2 regions of the Streptomyces sp. NBC_01497 genome follow, and region 1 is predicted to be linked to the other one. Evidence: riboswitches for the same ligand, from Rfam matches in the RefSeq annotation. Region 1 holds a riboswitch; the other holds the start of a gene.

Evidence for each region. A riboswitch is a leader RNA that binds a small molecule or an ion and turns the genes downstream of it on or off. The one in region 1 is predicted to bind thiamine pyrophosphate.
Region 2: linked by a shared signal. The riboswitch ahead of thiO (glycine oxidase ThiO) and the one ahead of OG310_RS34385 (purine-cytosine permease family protein) in region 1 are both predicted to bind thiamine pyrophosphate.

What each region holds. Positions count from the first base shown of each region.
Region 1 covers NZ_CP109427.1:8,140,755-8,148,240, forward strand. Annotated here, with positions in the region: gene OG310_RS34375 (aromatic ring-hydroxylating dioxygenase subunit alpha) at 1-321, opposite strand, end outside; gene OG310_RS34380 (glycosyl hydrolase family 18 protein) at 642-1,577, shown strand; gene OG310_RS34385 (purine-cytosine permease family protein) at 1,610-3,028, opposite strand; TPP riboswitch at 3,020-3,113, opposite strand; gene OG310_RS34390 (glycosyltransferase family 2 protein) at 3,282-4,052, shown strand; gene OG310_RS34395 (lectin) at 4,168-6,957, opposite strand.
Region 2 covers NZ_CP109427.1:6,168,491-6,175,976, reverse strand. Annotated here, with positions in the region: gene OG310_RS26045 (NAD(P)/FAD-dependent oxidoreductase) at 1-886, opposite strand, end outside; TPP riboswitch at 956-1,068, shown strand; gene thiO (glycine oxidase ThiO) at 1,308-2,498, shown strand; gene thiS (sulfur carrier protein ThiS) at 2,495-2,722, shown strand; gene OG310_RS26030 (thiazole synthase) at 2,728-3,522, shown strand; gene pknB (Stk1 family PASTA domain-containing Ser/Thr kinase) at 3,669-5,603, shown strand; gene OG310_RS26020 (deoxyribonuclease IV) at 5,674-6,552, shown strand; gene OG310_RS26015 (sulfite oxidase-like oxidoreductase) at 6,714-7,346, opposite strand.

The sequences.
Region 1 (7,486 bases):
GTGGTAGCAGCAGCGGAGTGCCTCGCCCTCCACCACACCCATGCTCAGCGGGACCTGACGGTGCGCACACCGGTCCTCCAGCGCGTACACCGTGCCGCTGCGGCCGCGGTACAGCGCGATCCGCTCACCCGCGAAGGAGGCGGCGTACGTCTTGTTCCTCGCCACCTTCCGCGAGGTCGCCACCGGATACCAGAAGTCCGGGGCGATCCCGACCCGCCGGAGGTCGGTGACGCCCCCCGACGCCTCCCGCGCATGCCGGGCACGGCCCGTGGTCCCGGGGTCCGCGGCTTCCTCGTCGGCGGCCGGCTGTGTCTGGGTCATGCGCTTCTCCATTGCGTGCGACTCGTCGGTGCGCGGAGCGGGGGAGCACGGCGCCGTTCCTCCCTCTCCGCCGTGTCCGTCGCGCGTCACCGCGGCGGCACGAGGCCCGGCCCCTGTCCACGGACGACCCTTCCACCACTGCGCGAACCGCACGATCCGGGAGGGTCCCGGCGAGTGACGCCGGACCGCGCGGGCGGGCCGGCGTCCTTTACCTGTACCTGGCACAACAGTCTTGACATGAGCGCGCCGCCCGGCGGAGCATCCTGGGCCAAGCGGTTAGGAAACCTTCCTAACATCCCCCCACATCGCGGAAGGCCGTCATGCCCAGAACCCTTCGCCGCCCCCTCGTCGCCCTCACCGCCGCGCTCTGCCCCGCCATGGCGCTGCTCGTCGCCGGCCCCTCGGCCCACGCCGCCACGGCCTCCTTCCCCGCCCAGTACGCCGCTCCCTACCTCCAGATCGACAACAGCACCGCCAAGGACATGGCCGCGGACCAGAAGGCGTCCGGCGTGAACCACTACACGCTCGCCTTCCTCACCTCGCAGTCCGGCTGCACCCTGAACTGGGAGGACGGTGGCGACGCGGTCGGCGCCCACAGCACCGAGATCAACGCGCTCAAGTCCTCCGGCGGCGACGTCGCCATCTCCTTCGGCGGCGCGGGGAGCAAGGAACTCGCCCAGACCTGTACCTCGGTCTCCAGCCTGACCGCCGCGTACAAGAAGGTCGTTGACACCTACGGCGTCAACCGCCTCGACTTCGACATCGAGGGCGGCACCCTCGGCGACACCAGCGCCAACACGCGGCGCGCCCAGGCCCTCGCCGCGCTCCAGAAGGCCGAACCCGCCGTGCAGATCGACTGGACCGTCGCCGTCGACCCCGACGGGATGGAGTCCGACGTCACCGGACTGCTGACCGGCGCCCAGTCGGCCGGTGTCAAGACCACCGTCGTCAACCTCATGACCATGGACTTCGGCGACGGCGAGAACGCCCTCCAGGACTCGGAGTCCGGCGCCAACGCCGCCGTGAAGCAGTTCGTCTCGATCTACGGCGGCTCCACCGCCGCCAACTGGGCCCGCATGGGACTGACGCCCATCGCGGGCCAGAACGACGACGACGAGAACTTCAGCCAGTCCGACGCCTCCGCCCTGGAGAGCTTCGCGGCCGGCAAGGGCGTGCAGGAACTGTCCTTCTGGGAGGTCGACGAGTACGACAAGGCCGTCGGATACGCCTACTCCAAGATCTTCAACAAGATCTGACAGCAGGGCACTTCGATGAGGGCTGCGGCGCGTCAGACGCGAACGGCGCGCCGCAGCCTGAACGGGACGTACACGACGAGAGCCGCCACGAACGCCACGTAGTACGCGAGATCCGCCCCGTGCAGCGCGTGGGCGACGGAGCCCTCGTACACGGAGGTGTTCATGAAGGGCACCGCGGCGCCGAAACCGACGACGAACGCGAGCAGCGCGGGCCACCACGGGCGGCGCTCCGCCTGCTCCGCCGCCAGGTCCACCGGCGCCCCGCCCCGGGCCCGCGAGCGCGCGTACCAGTCAACCGACACCACGGCGACGAAGCCGGGAATCCAGTACCCGACGAACAGCAGCACGTTCTGGAAGCGCGCCACCGTGTCGGCGGCGTGCATCCACAGCACCAGCGGGAAGCCCAGGGCCGCGGCGAGCACCGCGGCGAGAGGCCGCGGCAGCCGCACCCCGACCGTCTGGAGGGCCAGCGAGCCGCTGTAGTCGTTCATCGCGTTGCTGCACAGCGCCGCACACGCCACCGCGAGCAGCCCGAACGCGCCCAGCGCGCCGCCACCGAGCAGGCGGTCCACCCCCGCCGCACTCTGGTCGGTGAACACCGAGGCGCCCCAGAGGCCGAGCGCCTGCACCGCGACGAACGAGACACTCACACCGAGGAGTGTGTACCAGAACATGCGGGTACGGGACGTCTCCCTGGGCAGATAGCGGCTGAAGTCGCTGGCGTACGGCGCCCAGGACAGCGACAGGCTCAACGCCACCGTGCTGGTCAGCATGAAGGCGCCGAACCGGTCGGCCCCGTGCACCTGCGAGACGGCGGCGGGATGCACCCCGCCGAGCATCTTCACGGCGAGGAGCGCGAAAGCCACCGCGAGCCCCAGCGTCATGACCTTCTGGAGCCGGTGGATCGCCTCGTAGCCCAGCACCCCGACCAGTCCCTGCCCGGCCATCATCACCAGCACCCCGAGCCAGAAGGGCCAGCCGAACAGCCGGGCCAGCGCGTCCCCGCCGAACAGGCCGATCAGCGCGTCCCAGGCCACCGACGACATCCACTGGAGCAGCCCCGGCACGACCACCGAGCGGCCGAAGGCCAGGCGGGCCAGCGGCAGTTGCCCGGCTCCGGTGCTGCTGCCCCACGTTCCCAGCCCCGCCACCGGCACGGCGCCCAGCACCGTGCCGACAACCACCGCCACCAGGGCCGTCGTGAAGTCCAGCCCCAGCACCACGCCCAGCGTCCCGGTGAACACCCCCGTCATCGTGAGGTTCGGCGCGAACCACACGGTGAACAGCCGTCCTGCCCGGCCGTAACGGTGGTCCCCGGGAACGGGCGCGATGCCCTGGGTCTCGATCCGCAGATCCCCCGCGGCGGCGGGCATCCGGCCCTCGAAGGCGGACGCACGCGCCCCGTCCGCGACATCGTCGCGGTCCTGCAGAGAAGTACGCGGCTGCGCCATGAGAGACATCCCTCCGCCAGTACGAGCTGGTTCAGGTTCGACGGGTGTGATCTCAGCCCCGCGCGGGGCACCCCGTGTCCGGTCCCACCAGCCTAACGCGCCCATCCCGCGCCGCGCGGTCCGGGGGTGGGCCGCTCCCGGAGGGCCGCCGTGCGGCCCGTGCGCGTGGTGGAACGCGGACGGCGCCGCAGGACGGGCCCGCGGACGTGTCCGCTGCCCGCGCTTCTATGCTGGCGAAGTTGCCTGGGAACAGATGGAGAGTGCCGTGCCGCGCCGGATCGACGTCATCACCGCGGTGCACGCGCCCTCCGCCCGCTACCTGGCGGACGCCTACCGCTCCCTGCGCGGGCAGCGCATGCCCGAGGGCTGGGAGTGGCACTGGCTGATACAGCAGGACGGCGACAGCGACACCGTCGCCCCCTACGTGCCGGCCGATCCACGCGTCTCCTTCCACCAGGGACGTCCCGGCGGTCCCGGCACCGCGAGGACGCTGGCCCTCGCGCACGCGCACGGCCCTTACGTCCGCGTCCTGGACGCCGACGACCAGCTCCCGCCCGGCGCCCTCGCCCGCGACATCCTCGCGCTGGAGGGCCATGCGGACATCGGCTGGACGACATCTCGCGCACTGGACCTGCTGCCTGACGGTTCCACCGTCTCGTTCGAGACGGACCCCGCTCACGGGCGGCTGGAACCGGGCGGCATCCTCGCCCACTGGGCCGGTCACGACCACCGGCTGCTCGTCCACCCGGCGACGCTGTGCGTCCGCCGCGAACTGCTGCTCGCCCTGGGCGGCTGGATGGCGCTGCCGGCCTCCGAGGACACCGGTCTGCTCCTGGCCCTGGAGGCCACCGGGCCGGGCTGGTTCACCCGTGAGCCGGGCCTGCTCTACCGCAAGTGGCCCGGCCAGGTCACCGGGCAGCGGGCGCACGCTGACAAGGCGGAGTGGCAGGCCCGCACGGCCGTCGTGGAAGCCAGGGCCCGGGCGCTCGCGCGCCTGTACCCGCGAGGGCCCGTGCCCCGGTAGCAGGTCTTGCCGCACCCGCCACCGGTATCCGCGCCGCAGCGCGGTCCCGGGCTCGCGGCGGAGCAGGCCGTCGTGGCGCCGCCCGGTGTGGGCGGCGCCACCACGGCGCGACGGTTCAGGAAGGCAGCCCCCACTTCTGTGCCGCGCTGCTGTTGCAGGTGTAGAGCGCCAGTTGTGTGCCCTGCGTCGTGGACGAGGACGGGTCGTCCAGGCAGAGCCCCGACCCGGGGTTGACCAGGGACCCGTTGGAGCCGGCGGTCCACTTCTGCGCGCCCGTGCCGTTGCAGTTCCACAGCTGGACGGGCGTTCCGTTGGTCGTGCCGCTGTTCGACACGTCCAGGCACTTGCCGAGGGTGCGCAGGGTGCCGTCGGCCGCGATCGTCCAGTCCTGCGCCGCCGTGCTGTCACAGCCCCAGAGCTGGACGTGGCTGCCGTCCGTGGTCGAGGAGCCCTGGTCGTCCACGCACAGGCTCGCGGACACGCCCGCGGTGACGGGCCCGACCCGCGGCTTGGCGGGAGCGGCCAGGCTGCCGCCGTACGACGGGGGAGCCGCCGAAGTCCCCGCGGCCCACGAGGTGTTCGCTGCGGTACCGAGGGTGTACGAGAGGGTTCCACCGCCGGTGATCGCCGCGGTGGGTGCGTAGGCGTTGTTCCAGGACGCCCCGTTCCAGGAGGCGGACTGCACGTACGGGGCGTTGTCCGCCGCGCCGTTCCCGTTGATCGTCAGGGTCTTGCCCGACGGCAGGGTGACCACGGCCTGGGTGAACAGCGGGGAGCCGAGCGCCAGGTCCGAGGTGCCGGGTGTCATGGGATACATCCCGAGTGCGGACCACACGTACCAGGCGCTCATCGCGCCGAGGTCGTCGTTGCCGTCGGCCAGGCCGCCCGGTGTGTTCGTCCAGATCTGGTCCTGGACGCTGCGGACCGTCGACTGCGTCCGGTACGGCTCACCGGTGTAGTCGTACTCCCAGGGGAGTTCGATGCTGGGCTCGTTGCCGACCCAGGCGTAGCCGTTCGCGCCGGTGTAGCTGCGCAGCGTGGTGTCCAGGTAGTGGTTCATCGCCGCGTTGCCGCCCTTGGCGGTGGCCAGACCCGCGACGTCGAACGGCACCATGCCGGTGTAGATCCACGAGTCGGCCTCGACCATGTCGTTGCCGCTGGTGGGATCGAAGCCGCCGACCCAGGTGCCGTCGGCGTCGCGCGGCTGGACGAAGCCCGAGGCCGGGTTCAGGACGTTGCGCCAGTCCTGGGCGCGGTCCGCGTACGTCTTCTGGTCGGCGCTGTCGCCGAGTGCCCCGGCGTACGCCGACAGGGCGAAGTCCGCGGTGTTGTACTCCAGCGTCGTCGAGACGGGACCGTAGAAGTTGCAGCAGCCGTAGCTGCCGTCGTGCGGCATGTATCCGGGGCTGCTCAGGTAGTTCAGGCCCGGGCGGTTGTTGTTCGTCCTGCTCGCCTCGGAGACCATGTCCGTCAGCGCGGTGGACGTGTCGAAGTTCGTCGCCCCGAACGCGTGGAAGTCGGCGAGGATCGCGGCGGCCGGGTCGCCGACCATCACGTAGCTCTCGCCGTTGTTCTCCGACCACTTGGGGAACGTGCCGGTCTGGGCGTAGTCGTCGACCATCGACTGCGCCGTGTCCGACGCGGTCTGCGGATCGACCAGTGCCTCCAGCTGCGCCTGGGAGCGGTACGTGTCCCAGCCGGAGTAGTTGGCGTACGCGGCGCGGTGGCCGGAGTCGACGGTGTGGGTCTTGCCGTCGAAGCCCGAGTACTGGCCGTTGGTGTCGCTGATGACGTTGGGGTGCAGGAGTGAGTGGTAGAGCGCGGTGTAGAAGACCGTCTGCTGGTCGGCGGTGCCGCCCGCAGTCTGGATCTTCCCGAGCTCGGCGTTCCACGCGTCACGTGCGGCGTCCCGTGTGGAGTCGAAGTTCCAGCCCGTGTTCTCCGCGGTGCGGTTGGCGACCGCGTTGGCGGTGGAGACGTAGGAGATGCCCACCTTGGCCTGCACCACCTGCTGGGAGGTGGTGTTGAAGGTGAGGTGCGCGCTCGACGCCGCCGCGTCGGGTGCGGCCGTGGACGCCGACGTCGCGGCCTTCGGCATCGAGCCGTGCAGCTGGGGCTTGTTCGGCTTCTCCGGGGCGTTCTTGGACGCACGCTTCGCGGACGGCGCGGGTGCGGCCTGTGCCTTCGTCGCGGCGCTCGTGCCCGACCCGGTGAACGGCTGGTCGAAGACCATGTCGAAGTGCACGGTGTACGTGTTGCCCGCGCCGCAGAACTTGCCGCTGGTCACCTGGCCGCTGATCTCCGTGCTGGAGACGACGGTGAACTGGGGCGCGGTGTCCCCGTTCTGGCTGCCCGCCAGCTTGAAGATCAGGTTGGCCTGGGTCGTGGCGGGGAAGGTGAAGCGCGCCATGCCACTGCGGGTGGTGGTGGTCAGCTCGGTGGTCACGTGGTTGTCGAGGGCGACCTTGTACGAGCCGGGCGACGCGGACTCGTTGCCGTGCGCGTACGAGTCCGTCGCCGTGGTGCTGACCGCCCCCACCGTCGGCAGGACGGGCACGTCGCCCGCGGCGCCGCAGCCCGGTCCCGCGATGTGCGTGAGGCTGAAGCCGGTGATCGAGGAGTCGTTGTACTCGTAACCGCCGCCGGAGGGGCGGGAGGGTGTGTCGGGGCTCCACTGCACCATGCCGAAGGGGACGTCGGCCCCGGGGAAGTCGTCGGCCTGGTTGGAGGTGCCGATCAGCGGGTTGACCAGGGCGGCGGGGGAGGCCACCAGAGCGGGGCCGCTCGCGGCCAGGGCGGGCGTTCCGAGGCCGGCCGCGGCCAGCGCCGCGACGGTCAGTACGCCTCCGGCGGCACGGCCGAACGTCCTGCGCGGCCGTGCGGTCGCGGAGCGTCGCCCGGGCACGCCGAGCCCTGGCCGTGCAGGTTGGACAACGTTGTCAGATCCGCCGGGCGAGGAGCTCGGGAGAGGGTCGGACAACGTTGTCTGCTGGGGGTGGCGCGATGCCGGTGGCGGCAGCGATCTCATGAGCAACTCCCTTACCTTCTGGGCGCGTTGGGGCGCCGCTACGCATGGAGAGTGCTCGCCGAATGTAGCCAGTCTGCATGTGCGCGTCAACGAGTCGGACGGTGAACGGGACGACCGGCCCGCGCTGACGCCGCCGACCTGGCCGCCGCCTCGCTGTCCTGTGGCACGCTGTCCTCCGCCCTCGCTGTCGCCGGCCGGTTGCGTCGCGCCGATGCCCCGGCGCACGGGAGGACCGGGCGTTCGGCGCGAGAGCCGTGCCCGGCCCTGCGGCTCCGGCCGCGCCCTGCGCGGTGCCGGCCTCCGAGGGGAACGGGGCCCTTCGGGCCAGCAGGCCCGGGCGGGCGGGCACGCGGACATCTGCGGGCGGGCGAAGAGGTCAGTGGGGGGCCGGCGAGCCGGCCCCCCA
Region 2 (7,486 bases), 2.0 Mb from region 1:
CCGGGCCCTGGAGGGCGTTGTCCCAGTGGTGCACGAGCAGCCGCTCGCCGTAGCGCGCCGAGGGGAAGGACGCGCAGTCGCCGACGGCGTAGACGTCGGGCAGCGAGGTGCGCAGCCAGGCGTCGGCGCGGACGGCCGCGTCGGAGTCCAGTGCGACGCCCGAGCCGGCCAGCCAGGATGTCGCGGGCCGGGCACCGATACCGACGAGGACGGCGCCCGCCGCGATCCGCCGGCCGTCCGTGAGGACGACCGCGCCCTCTTCGACGTGTTCGACGCGCGTGCCCGTGAGGAGCGTGGCGCCGCTCTCCTCGTACCAGGCGGCCATCGGCGCGGTGATCTCGGCGGGGAGCGCTCCCGCGAGCGGCAGGTCGGCGGCCTCCAGGACGGTGACGGCGCAGCCCGCGGCGCGCGCCGCGGTCGTGAACTCCGCGCCGATCCAGCCGGCGCCGACGATGGCGATCTCGTGCTGCGCTTCCAGTACGGGCCGCAGTCGCTCCACGTCGTCCAGCGTGCGCAGGACGTGCACGCCGGGCAGGCCCTCCGTACCGGGCAGGGTCAGTGGTCGCGCGCCGCAGGCGAGGACCAGCGCGTCGTAGGCGATGGGCCCTTCGGCCGTGTCGATCTCGCGCTCGTCCGGCCGCAGCCGGGTCGCGGCGAGGCCCAGCCGCAGTTGCACGTCGAGTGCGGCGAAGTCGATGTCGAAGGCGGAGCTCTCGGCCTGGCCCAGGAGCAGGGCCTTGGACAGCGGAGGCCGGTCGTAGGGGGGATGCCGTTCCGCGCCCACGACGACGACGGGCCCCGCGTGGCCGCTCTCGCGCAGCGCCACCGCGGTCCGCACACCGGCCATGCCCGCACCGACGATCACGACTCTCTGATCCTCGCTCACGCGATCACCATAGATCCCCACCGCCCCGGGCCGTGTTACAGGACGGCATGACAGGGTCTAGGCTTGCCCGGGAAACCTCGCGGGAGCCCGGACGGACCGGGCTGAGAGGGAGGCTGGGCGGCCTCCGACCGTACGAACCTGATCCGGGTCATGCCGGCGAAGGGAGGGGCTGACGACCGTGCAGCCTTCTGACATATCCAACTCATCCGACACGCACGGGACACCGACCGCCGCGTCCCCGGCCTCCGGTGCGTCCTCCGCGTCCCCGACGTCTGCTGCGTCCCCGACGTCCGGTGCGGCCGACGCCTCCCCCGCCTCCGGCGCCTCCGGCGTCTCTCCCGTGTCCGGCGCGTCCGGCGGGTCGGCGGCACCCTCCGCTTCGCCGGGCTCCGCGCCCGCGGGGGCCGGCGGGTACGACGTCCTGGTGATCGGCGGCGGGATCATCGGCCTCGTCACCGCGTGGCGCGCCGCGCAGCGCGGCCTGCGGACCGCCGTCGTCGACCCGGAGCCGGGCGGCGGGGCCGCGCAGGTCGCGGCTGGCATGCTGGCCGCCGTCACCGAACTGCACTACGGCGAGGAGACACTGCTCGGCCTCAACCTCGCCTCCGCGCGCCGCTATCCACGGTTCGTGGCGGAGCTGGAGGAGGCGAGCGGCCGGGACACCGGCTACCGGGCCTGCGGCACGCTCGCCGTGGCGCTGGACAGTGACGACCGCGCCCACCTGCGCGAACTGCACGCGTTCCAGCAGAAGTGCGGCCTCACCTCCGAATGGCTCGGCGGCCGCGACTGCCGTCGGCTCGAACCGATGCTCGCGCCGGGCGTCCGGGGCGGTCTGCGCGTGGACGGCGACCACCAGATAGATCCACGCAGGCTGGCCGCCGCGCTGGTGGTGGCGTGCGAGCGCGCGGGCGTGGCACTGCACCGCACCTGGGCCCGGCGGCTGACCGTCGTCGGGGACCGGGCCACCGGCGCGGAGCTCGCGGACGGATCGGCGCTCGGCGCCGGCCAGGTCGTGCTCGCCGGGGGCAGCCTGAGTGGCAGGCTCGCGGGCGTACCGGACGAGGTGCTGCCGCCGGTACGGCCGGTGAAGGGCCAGGTACTGCGGCTGACCGTGCCGCGTGCGTACGCGCCGTTCCTCTCCCGCACGGTACGGGCGGTGGTGCGCGGCGGGCACGTGTACCTGGTACCGCGCGAGAACGGCGAACTGGTGGTGGGCGCGACGAGCGAGGAGCTCGGCTGGGACACCACGGTCACGGCGGGCGGTGTGTACGAGTTGCTGCGGGACGCCCACGAACTCGTCCCCGGCATCACGGAGTTGCCGCTCACCGAGACCCGCGCCGGACTGCGGCCGGGCTCGCCGGACAACGCGCCGCTGCTCGGCCCCACCGCCCTGCCCGGGTTGCACCTGGCGACCGGGCACTTCCGCAACGGCGTACTGCTGACCCCGGTGACCGGGGACGCGCTGGCCGAGGCCTTGACGACGGGCGAACTGCCCGAGGTCGCACGGCCGTTCACACCGGAGCGGTTCACGGGTTCGCCGCGTCCCGCCGGCTCGTCGCCCGAGGGGACGCACCGGACCGAGATGTCCGTACGAGAGGGGCTGCTCGCATGAGCGACGACACGGCGGCACGCGTGGTGCGCGTGTCGGTGAACGGCGAGCCGCGTGAGGTCGCGGCCGCCACGACGCTGGACGAGCTGATCGCAACGCTGACAACGGCGCATTCGGGCGTCGCGGCGGCGCTCAACGAGACGGTGGTGCCCCGGGGCAGCTGGCCCCGGACGCGGCTCGGCGACGGCGACCGGGTGGAAGTCCTCACCGCCGTACAAGGAGGCTGACGGGGATGGCGGACGATCCACTCACCATCGCGGACGTGACGTTCACGTCCCGACTGATCATGGGAACGGGCGGTGCGCCCAGTCTCGACGTGCTGGAACGGTCCCTGGTCGCGTCGGGCACACAGCTGACCACCGTGGCCATGCGCCGGCTCGACCCCGGCGTGCAGGGTTCGGTGCTGTCGGTGCTCAGCCGGCTCGGCGTCCGTCCGCTGCCCAACACGGCGGGGTGCTTCACGGCCGGCGAGGCCGTGCTGACGGCCCGCCTCGCCCGGGAGGCGCTCGGCACCGACTGGGTGAAACTGGAGGTCGTGGCGGACGAACGGACGCTGCTGCCCGACCCGGTCGAGACGCTGGACGCGGCGGAGACCCTCGTCGACGACGGCTTCACCGTGCTGCCGTACACGAACGACGACCCGGTGCTCGCGCGGAAACTGGAGGATGTCGGCTGCGCGGCCGTGATGCCGCTCGGCTCCCCCATCGGCTCGGGCCTCGGCATCCGCAACCCGCACAACTTCAGCCTGATCGTCGAGCGGGCGGGCGTTCCGGTGATCCTCGACGCGGGCGCGGGAACCGCCTCGGACGCGGCGTTCGCGATGGAGCTGGGGTGCGAGGCGGTGATGCTCGCCTCGGCGGTGACCCGGGCGCAGTCACCGGTCCTGATGGCCGAGGCGATGCGGCACGGCGTTCAGGCGGGCCGCCTCGCCCGCCGCGCCGGGCGCATCCCCCGCCGCCACCACGCGGAGGCGTCCTCCCCGGAGGCGGGCCGCGCGAGTCTGGACCCGGAACGCCCCGCCTTCTGAGGCGGGACAGCACCCCTTCCGGGGGCAGGACCGCACCCGTCGGCGGCCCGGGCGCGGGGCATCCGGGCTGTTCGCAGCGTTACAGCTCTGCTGCAGGCCCACCGGCGGGCAGGGCCTTCCACCCGGCCGGAACGTAGACTCGCCGCGTGGATACGACCCTCAATGACCCGATCGTCGGGCACGTGGTCGACGGCAGGTACCGCGTCGACGCGCGCATCGCGGTCGGCGGGATGGCCACGGTCTACCGGGCCCTGGACACCCGCCTCGACCGGGTGCTCGCGCTCAAGGTGATACATCCCTCGCTCGCCACCGACGCCGGTTTCGTGGAGCGCTTCATCCGGGAGGCCAAGTCCGTCGCGGGCCTGGCGCACCCCAATGTGGTCGCGGTCTTCGACCAGGGCGCCCAGGGCGCGTACGTGTACCTGGCGATGGAGTACGTCGCCGGCTGTACGTTGCGTGACGTGCTGCGCGAACGCGGCGCACTGCAGCCCCGGGCGGCCCTGGACATCGTGGAACCGGTGCTGGCCGCGCTCGGCGCGGCGCACCGCGCCGGGTTCGTGCACCGGGACATGAAGCCGGAGAACGTCCTGATAGGGGACGACGGGCGGGTCAAGGTCGCCGACTTCGGTCTCGTCCGTACGGTCGGCGACGTCACGACCACCACCGGCGCCGTGCTCGGCACGGTGTCGTACCTCGCACCCGAGCAGCTGGAGGACGCCGCCGCGGGCGCGGGGGCCGGCGTCGACGTGTACGCGTGCGGCGTCGTGCTCTACGAGATGCTGACCGGCCGCAAGCCGCACGGCGGCGAGACTCCCGCGCAGGTCCTCTACCAGCACCTGAACGAGGACGTCCCGCGGCCGTCCGCGGCCGTGCCGGGCCTCGCCCGCGAACTCGACGCGCTCGTGGCCGCGGCGACCGCGCGCGACCCCCGGGTCCGGCCGGGCGACGCGGTGGCGCTGCTCGCGCTCGTACGCGCCGCACGGGCGGCCCTCAGCGACGCCCAACTGGACGCCGTGCCACCCGCCGCGCGCACCGTGAGCGGTGCGTCCGGCTCTGAGAACCGTACGAGCGTGATCCCGCGCACGGCCCCCGCCGGCGCGGACACCGGCCGGGTCGCGAGGACCAGCCGCCTCGACCTGCCGCCCGCACCGCCGGCCGCGGCGGGTCCCCCGGCACGCCACGGCGGCCGGGGCCCACGCCGGCGTCGCGGCGTCGTCGCCGTGGTGACCGCGCTCGTCGTGGTGCTCGTCGGCGCGGGGGTCTGGTACATCAACTCGGGCCAGTTCACGCGGGTACCGCCGCTGCTCGGGCAGAGCGAGCAGGCGGCGAAGAAGCGCCTCTCCGACGCGGGCCTGGACGCACGCTTCGACCACGGCTACAGCGACGCCTTCAACCGGGGCACGGTCATGCGGAGCGATCCGGCCCCCGAGACCAAGATCCGGGGCGACGGCCCGGTGACGCTGACCATCTCGCGCGGCCCCAAGATCGTGCAGGTTCCCGGCCTCGCCGGCCTGCCGCTGGCCGACGCCAAGGCGGCACTCACCAAGGCGGGCCTGTCGGCGGGGCTGGTCACCTCGGCCTTCGACGACGGCACCGACCGGGGCGCCGTCATCTCCTCGGACCCGGGCGCGGGCGAGCGGGTGCGCCCCGACAAGGCGGTCGCGCTCACGGTGAGCAAGGGCAGCGCCGTCGACGTGCCCGACGTGACGGGCGAGGACGTCGACGACGCGACGTCCGACCTCGACGACGCGGGCCTGAAGGCGAAGGTCACACCGCAGCGCGTGCAGTCCGACGAGGACGCGGGCACGGTGGCCCGTCAGTCACCGGGCGAGGGCGGGCAGCTGGCCAAGGGCGACACGGTCACCCTGACCGTGTCGAAGGGCCCGAAGATGGTCGCGGTGCCCGACGTCACGGGCCGGTCCGCCGACGACGCGCGGACGCGGCTGGAGGACGCCGGGTTCACGGTGAAGGTGAAGCACAGCTTCCCGTTCATCGACGACACGATCACGGAGCAGTCCGTGGACGGCGGCGACAAGGCGCCCGAGGGCAGCACGATCACGATCAAGACCGACGGCCTGTGAGAGCGGGAGACGGCGGCGGGGCACGCGGCACCGCCGGCACCCGCGCCGTCGTGAACAGCCGGCACCCCCGATGACAAGGACGGCCCCCGCCACCATGCGCAATCCAGTCGGCGCCCATGTGCCCGTGGCCGGCGGACTCGCGACCACCGGTCTCGGCTACGCCCGCGACCTCGGCGCCGAGAGCGTCCAGGTCTTCGTCGCCAACCCGAGGGGCTGGGCGACGCCGGCCGGCAACCCGGCCCAGGACGAACTGTTCCGGGCCGGGTGCGCGGCGGCGGACCTGCCCGCCTACGTGCACGCGCCCTATCTCATCAACTTCGGCTCGCACACCGAGGCCACGGCGGAGCGGTCCGTGGAGTCCATGCGGCACAGCCTGCGGCGCGGCCGGGCCATCGGGGCGCGGGGCGTGGTGGTGCACACGGGGTCCGCGACCGGCGGCCGGGACCGCGCGACCGCGCTCGCGCAGGTACGGGAACTGCTGCTGCCGCTGCTGGACGAACTGACGCATGACGACGACCCGCCCGTCCTGCTGGAGCCGACCGCGGGCCAGGGCTTCTCGCTGTGCTCCCGGATCTGGGATCTCGGCCCGTACTTCGAGGCCCTGGAGGCCCATCCGAAGCTCGGCGTGTGCCTGGACACCTGCCACGTCTTCGCCGCGGGCCACGACCTCGCGGGTGAGCACGGCATGCGTCAGACACTGGATCTGCTGGTGGAGACGGTGGGCCCCGGACGGCTCGGCCTCATCCACGCCAACGACTCGAAGGACGTGGTGGGGGCGCACAAGGACCGCCACGAGAACATCGGCGCCGGCCACATCGGCGAGGCACCCTTCGAGGCGCTGTTCCACCACCCGGCGACGCGGGGCGTAGCGCTGGTGACCGAGACCCCCGGCGGCAGGGACGGGCACACGGACGACGTCACCCGCCTGAAGAAGCTGCGCGACGCCTGACCCGGGAAGGACCGGGAGCCGGAACCGGGGCCGCCCTGAGGCGGGCGGGGGCCGTACGGGGTGAAGCTCGCAGGACCCCGGACCCCGCACCCCCCACGCCATACGCGCGGTGAACCGGTCCGGCTACCGTCCCGGCCGCGCGCTGCCTCGCCGCACCGCCCCTACAGCTCGGGGCCCTCGCCCGGTTCCTCCTGGTAGGTGTAGCGCTGCTCGGTCCACGGGTCCGCCACGTTGTGGTAGCCCCGCTCCTCCCAGAAGCCCCGCCGGTCCGCCGTCATGTACTCCACGCCCCTGACCCATTTGGGCCCCTTCCAGGCGTAGAGATGCGGCACGACCAGCCGCAGCGGGAAGCCGTGCTCCGCCGTGAGAAGTTCGCCGTCACGGTGCGTGGCGAAGATCGTACGGTCCCCGGCGAAGTCCGCCAGCCGTAGGTTGGCGCTGTAGCCGTACTCGGCCCAGACCATCACGTGGGTCACCGAGGCGGCGGGCGGTGCGAGGTCGAGGACCGTTTTCGCGTGGACGCCTCCCCATTCGGCGCCGAGCATGCTGAATTTCGTGACGCAGTGGACGTCCGCCACGACCGTGGAGAAGGGCAGGGACGTGAATTCCTCGTGATTCCAGCAGTGCTTGTCCGCATCGGAGGTCGCGCCGAATACCCGGAATTCCCAGCGGTCGGGTTTGAACTTCGGGACCGGTCCGTAATGGGTGACGGGCCAGCCGCGCTGGAGGCGCTGTCCCGGCGGCAGGGGGGACTCCTCCGGTATCCGATGCCCCTCGCTCTGGTCCTGACCCATGCTTTACATGGTGACAGACCGGGAGGGGTGGTCATGACCAGGCTGAACGCATATCCACCCAATTCATACCAAGGACGTCCTTACTGGACGGCCCCCCATGGCGATGCGAGACTGCGCGCAGTCTCACAGGGCACATGTCT